Regions from separate parts of the Serratia aquatilis genome, predicted to be linked through region 3. Evidence: predicted binding sites of a transcription regulator. Region 3 holds the regulator's gene; each other region holds the start of a gene.
The links. The regulator Fur, encoded in region 3, represses iron uptake genes when iron is present. The targets are predictions, from matches to a motif close to ATAATAATGAGAACNACTATCAA.
Positions count from the first base shown of each region.

Region 1: the regulator Fur is predicted to act here: its motif matches at 1,259-1,281, upstream of fhuA (ferrichrome porin FhuA).
Region 2: the regulator Fur is predicted to act here: its motif matches at 1,017-1,039, upstream of SAQUA_RS08015 (isochorismate synthase).

Region 1 covers NZ_CP173186.1:1,123,877-1,126,151, reverse strand. Annotated here, with positions in the region: gene fhuA (ferrichrome porin FhuA) at 1-1,227, opposite strand, end outside; gene mrcB (bifunctional glycosyl transferase/transpeptidase) at 1,485-2,275, opposite strand, start outside.
Region 2 covers NZ_CP173186.1:1,795,611-1,797,885, reverse strand. Annotated here, with positions in the region: gene SAQUA_RS08015 (isochorismate synthase) at 1-980, opposite strand, end outside; gene fepB (Fe2+-enterobactin ABC transporter substrate-binding protein) at 1,176-2,132, shown strand; gene entS (enterobactin transporter EntS) at 2,119-2,275, opposite strand, start outside.
Region 3 covers NZ_CP173186.1:3,721,336-3,723,610, forward strand. Annotated here, with positions in the region: gene fldA (flavodoxin FldA) at 1-427, shown strand, start outside; gene fur (ferric iron uptake transcriptional regulator) at 683-1,129, shown strand; gene SAQUA_RS16905 (family 20 glycosylhydrolase) at 1,325-2,275, opposite strand, start outside.

The sequences.
Region 1 (2,275 bases), 2.6 Mb from region 3:
ACCCTGAATATCATTACTCATGCGCATGAAATCCACGCCGCTCAGCAAAGTATGATCCACCCGCCCGGTTGTGAATCTGGCCTGCCCTTGAGTGTCAACACTGAAGCTATTCAGGCGCTCATTCGAAATAATATAATTGCGCTTTAGAGTGATATTGTCGGCGGCAACGCCGTTACCGTAAATGTTATTCTGGTTGGTATGAAGCTGCATATAACGCAGGTTCTGGCGCACCGTCCAGGTGTCATTGAAATCGTGTGACAGGCTATAACCAAACAGGCGTGTCTGGCGTGAATAGAAATTGCTCTTTTCACCCTCGTTAAAATCCGTTGGCAGCTTACCGTAAGGGGCGGTTTCCACCGTTCCTTGCATCGGTAACCAACCATAATAGCCAAGGTTGGGGTCATGCTGTAAATAGGCATAAAGCGTCAGGTTGGTCTGTGCATCGGGCTGCCAACTGAAGGAGGGGGCAATGGCGTAGCGTTTTAGCTTGGCCATCTGTTGCTGGTCGTCTGCGTCTTTTGCCAATCCTGTCAGACGGAATGAGTACTTCCCGTCATCATCCAGCGAGTTGCCAAAATCAAACCCGGTCTGAAACAGGTTATCTGTCCCCATTTTGAATTGTACTTCCTGCAGGCGTTCCGTCACCGGGCGCTTACTGACCAAAGCAACAATTCCCCCTGGGTTACTTTTACCGTAAAGGACTGAGGAAGGCCCACGTAAAACTTCTGCGCGCTCCAGAAAATAAGGATCAACCGAGACTTCATTAAAGTAGTCCCCCTGTAGCTTCAAGCCATTCAGATAGATATTTGAGTTAACTGAGCCAAACCCGCGAATGTAAACAGCGTCATAGACATTAGAACTCCCCCGGCTACCCACCATAACACCGGGAGTGGATCCCAAAGCCTGTTTAACCGAGGTAGGTTGCAGAAGGTCCATTTGTTCGCGTGTAACCACAGAGACCGATTGCGGCGTTTTGACTAACGGCGTATCAGTTTTGGTGGCGGTCGCACTCCTCTTGGCCACAATGGTACCCACTGGCCCCCAGGCACTTTCCTGTTGGGTGCCACCACCCCCCCCAACTACCGTCATAGTATCTGCATCAGTGGCAGCGGAACTCTGAGCCGCAACCGCTGGCAAGGCTAATGTTGCCGCAATCGTGGTGACTAATACGCTAACAGGGAAAAAGTCTGGTTTGGCTGGTGATGAGTAGTAACGCTTGGTCAACATATCTGGTTTCTCTGGTGTTATTTTATTACGAATAGAAATGATAATTATTATTATAAGCGCGAGATTTTATGCGCAAGCAAACGGGAACTACAAGAGGATTTATGTAAGAAAATAGCTATAGGAATAAATAAGATAGCGGCATTAACAGAAATTAAATAAAAAAAACCAGAATCATAAAAAAGCCCGCAACAGAAAGCTACGGGCTGAATAACAGAGTAAAACCAACTTACCACCATGCTTAACATGGCATCCGCCACTTACTGGCCGAACATATCCCTAATCCAGCCTGCAACACCATCGGCATCCTTCTGCTCGCCTTGCGGTTGCTGCTGAGCGGGTTGCTGCCCTGGTGCCTGGCAGAGTCCCTGTGGGTTTTCGGTCCAGACCGGGATAGTACGTGCCCCACTACCGCCACAAACAAAATTACCGGCAGCATCAATAGCCATCTGACTGATCCCTTCAGGCTGCTGCAACTTCAAGATCAACGGCGTCTGGTTTTCCAGATAGCGGCGATACAGGGTCAATGCACCGTTGGCACCGGTCAGTTTGGCTGGGCCGTTGTTGTCACGGCCCACCCAGGCGATCGCTACTTCCTTGCCATCGATACCGGCAAACCAACTGTCACGCAGATCGTTAGTGGTACCGGTTTTGGCTGCCAGATTGTAATTGGAGAACTTGACCGCCAGTGAACGAGAGGTGCCGCGAGCCACCCCCTGCTGCATCGCATACAGCGTCAGGTAAGCCGCTTGCGCTGGCACCACTCGCTGTGCCTGTGGGAAGCTCTGATACAATACGGAACCATCCTCCGCAATCACCGAACGCACGGCAGACAGCGGCGCACGGTTGCCCCCGCTGGCGATGGTCTGATACTCCTGTGCCACTTCCATTGGCGTCAAACCTATCGCTCCCAGCAACATGGAAGGCAATGGTGTGATCGCCGTTTTTGGGATACCCAAAAGTTGCAGTGTGGCACTGATCCGATCCAATCCCACGGACATGCCCAGGTTTACCGTCGGCACGTTGAGCGAGTTGGCCAACGCGTCCACCA
Region 2 (2,275 bases), 1.9 Mb from region 3:
TGTTTGATCAGATCGCGTGCTGTCAGCGTCGGTGTACCGCACAATGCCGGTGTTGGGTGCAGTAGGCAGGCCAGCGATAGTGCATTTTCTGCCGGGTCCGCCACCTCGCCATCTATCGGCGTAGAAAGGTGCCATAGCGTAGTGGTACTCAGCAGTTCCGGGCTGGCTGGAATGTGCAAATGGCTGCAACGCTTAGCCAATACCTGATGCATGCCCTCAGTCACAATCTGATGTTCGTAGCGATCTTTGTTTGAGGCCAACAGCCGTTGGCTGGCCTGGCGGTCGCGTAGGGGATCATTTTCTCGTGGTGCCGATCCCGCTAGCGGATTGGAATGGAACTGGTTGCCAGATTTGCGTAGCAGCAACTCCGGGCTGGCTCCCACCAACGACCCCTGTTCCAGTGGAACATGGAAATGGAAGCTATTCGGGTTCTGGGCAATGATGCACGCCATTAACGCCTGGCAATCTATCGGTTCACGGGTTTCAATTTCCAGCAAACGGGAAAGCACTACTTTATCCAGTTGTTCGCCGGCAGTGGCCTGCACTGCCTCTGTCACCATCTGTATAAACTGCTGCTGCTCCGGCAGTTCTACCTGATGGACGATTTCGGGAAGCACACCCGCATCCGGTTCCATGCCCGCCATAAATGCTTCTCGCTTAAACCATTGTGTCTTCTCAGGAATGAACAGTGCGGAAGGTTGACGAGTATCGAAAGGGAGTGCGCCGCACAGTATAGGGCTCTTGATTCCCGCCGCACGGGCTTGCGCAAAGGCCTGTTGGATTGTCTGCTGGAATTGGCCTTGCAGATCCTCACCGTCAACGGCAGGTTGAGCGATCTTGGCAAAACACCCCTGGGTACTCAGGCTACGAAAAGGAGAAGTAAAAAAGAAACCTGAAGTCGGAGTTAGCATAGCGGCTTGTGCCAGGCTCTCACGGTGTTGCGGGTTCTTCTGCTCGGCACCCTTAACGGCTAGGTACATAGGTACTTCCTCTCGTTTCATTAATGATAATAGATTATGGTAATGATTATCATTTATATTCAGTCGCGATAAAGTACCTTTCAATATTTGCTATGTCAATAAAGGTGAAGGCTTCTTTATGGGAAAGTTTAAGTATAAACTCTGTGGCATTTATAACTTGAATGATAATAATTAACATCAAAGAGGATCGCGATAATGATAAAGACCCTGCGATTTGGCCTGCTCTTGGGGGCGCTCACCCTGAGCATGGCTCAAGCGGCAGCCCAGGCATGGCCACGCAGTATTGAAACCTCGCACGGTGTGATCACTATAACTCATCCCCCAGAGCGGATTGTTTCCACTAGCGTAACGGTCACCGGTACACTGTTAGCCATCGATGCACCGGTAATCGCCAGTGGGGCTACTACACCAAATAACCAACTGTCTGATAAGCAGGGTTTCTTCCTGCAATGGGGAGAGATCGCCGCCAAGCGTGGGGTGCAACGGTTATACATCGGTGAACCCAATGCCGAAGCCATCGCTGGCGTTGCGCCGGATTTGATCGTAATGTCCGCCACCGGGGCCGACTCAGCGATCCGTCTTTACGAACAGTTGTCAGCTATCGCGCCGGTACTGGTGGTGAATTACGACGATAAAAGCTGGCAGGAACTGGCTCAAACCCTTGGAATAGCTACGGGTCATGAACAACAGGCGGAAAAAATCGTTGCCGAATTTAAACAACGGGAACAGGCACTGAAACAGCAGATGACATTGCCGCCTCAGCCGGTTTCGGCACTGGTATTTCGTAGCGATGGCAAAAGTGCCAATCTGTGGACCGCCGATTCCTCGCAGGGGCAACTCCTGCAACAGTTAGGTTTTACGCTGGCTCCCCTGCCAGAGAAACTTAATGCCAGCACCAGCCAGGGAACACGCAGAGACATTATCCAACTGGGGGGAGAAAGCCTGGCCGATGGGCTGAATGGTGAAACCTTGCTGCTGTTCGCCAACGATGAAAGCGACGCCCAACGGTTGACAAGCAACAGTTTCCTGGCCCATCTGCCTGCGGTACAAAACAAGCGGGTCTACGCACTGGGTAACGATACTTTTCGCCTGGATTATTACAGCGCCAGCAACCTGCTGACGCGTCTGGAAAAGTTGTTTATTTCTCCGTAGCTGCCGTGGCGGGTTGGAACTCCTCATCCTGCCCGCCCATACTCACCCTGCGCAAACCACGCATGACAAACGCCAGCACCACAGCCAGTATCGCGGCACCAAAGCCAAAGCTACTCGAAGTCATTGCTGGCAACATAAATGCG
Region 3 (2,275 bases):
CGACATCGCCAAAAGCAGCAAAGAAGATCTGGAAGCATTTGATATTTTGCTGCTTGGTATTCCAACCTGGTACTACGGTGAAGCACAGTGTGACTGGGATGATTTCTTCCCAACGCTGGAAGACATCGACTTCAACGGTAAGCTGGTTGCGCTGTTCGGCTGTGGCGATCAGGAAGACTATGCAGAATACTTCTGTGATGCCATGGGCACCATCCGCGACATCATTGAACCACGTGGAGCAGCGATTGTGGGCCACTGGCCGACTAAGGGCTACCATTTCGAAGCGTCCAAGGGGCTGGCTGATGATCATCATTTTGTCGGTCTTGCCATTGACGAAGATCGTCAACCAGAATTGACCAATGAGCGCGTCGAGGCTTGGGTCAAACAAATCAGTGAAGAACTGAGCCTGGCCGATATCGTCGGGTAAACACGCGGCTTGAGCGAAATGGTACCGTGTCCCCTTAATTGCACCACTGCACTGCCATCGGTCAGTTAAGGGGCACAGCCTAAAAGCCCATCAAGCACAGCATGCCTCAGTGCAAAGATAGCTTTGTTAATGACTAACGGTTACTATTTACAGCAACCGGTTCTATAATGAGACGCAATTAACTCTTTGTGCCGACCGATTGCTACAGGCGATAACGCCTTAACTTGATTTGCATAGTAACAGGACTGAACCCGCATGACTGACAACAACAACGCATTGAAGAAGGCCGGCTTAAAAGTCACGCTTCCGCGACTCAAAATCCTGGAAGTATTGCAGGATCCGAAATGCCATCATGTCAGTGCGGAAGATCTGTACAAGAAGCTGATAGACATGGGTGAAGAGATCGGCTTGGCAACCGTCTACCGCGTATTGAACCAATTTGATGACGCAGGTATTGTCACCCGTCACAATTTTGAAGGCGGCAAGTCGGTATTCGAACTGACCCAACAGCATCACCACGATCACCTCATTTGCCTGGATTGCGGCAAGGTGATTGAATTCAGCGATGAGTCAATCGAAGTGCGTCAGCGTGATATCGCCAAGCAACACGGCATTAAACTGACCAATCATAGCCTGTATCTTTATGGCCACTGTGAAGTAGGCGAATGTCGTACAGATGAGTCACTGCACGATAAAAGATAAAACCAGCTAACCGCATTGAGAAAACCGCCTGCATCACACGGCGGTTTTTTTGTTGCTGCGGGTCACAAAAAAACCCGGACAGGCCGGGGAAAATCAAGGACGAAAGCCTAACAAGGTAATAGCACACTCATGGAATACTGCTTTCGATCGTGGCCTAGCCCAACCGCTGACGCGCGGATGGGCTAGGTGTTGAGGTTATGCTTTAACGGGCTCAGCACGGCTGAAGCGTTGGCCATCTGGGCTAACCGCACGGATCATCACCTCCCCCGCCACAGCCGGACGCGACTTATCATCATACCGCTGCCACTGTTTACCCCCGTCGGTTGAGTATTCAATACCCAAGCCTGGCAGAGAAATATTCGCCTCCAGTTTGCCACCGATGATGCGAGCCCCTGGTACTGGCAAGCGATAGCCCACACCGCCTTTATCCAGCTTGGCCAGTTCACGTTGCCCGATCAGGTTGGCAAAGTGCAGCCAATCTTTTTCCAGCGTCCGGGTATCCACCTGATGGGTTTCGCCACCTTTATATTCACGGCCTGCTTTATAGTCTTGCTCCCAGCTTGCACGGTGCCAGGCTCGTTCTGCAACAGACAAGGCGCGTGGGAAAATCATGTACTCCATTTCCTGATCGGTGCGCTGGGTTTCGCTCCACAGTTGGGCGGAAAGACCGTAGGCTCCAGGCCATGGTTTGTCACTCTTGGCAGCAAAGTGATTACCGTCACGGTCAAGCGAGGTTTCGGCATTCTGCGGTAAGTTGTTCGGCGCGAAGCTGAAGATTTTCTGCTCATCGCTGAAACGGGTTCCCCAGTAATAACCACGTTCGTTCGGGTTTACTTCATACGGGAAGTCCAGATAGACATAATCAGGGTTGGAGATAACCACGTCATAACCTTTGTTCGCCCAATCATTAGCCGAGTCAAAGCCGCCCCAATACAGGGTATCCCAGAAGTTCACCGCAACGTGCTTGGTGGCAAATGCCTGCGAATCTTTAGCATCCTTTAGCCCATCCTGCCACGCCTGCATTCTGTCGATACCCTGTGCTTTCACCAGTTGGCTGACTTCAAGCCCAAAGTAACTCGGCAAGTGTTCCATGTCGGCCACTTTGCCATTTTTGATCATCTGCTGACATACCTGAGATTTAGCCCA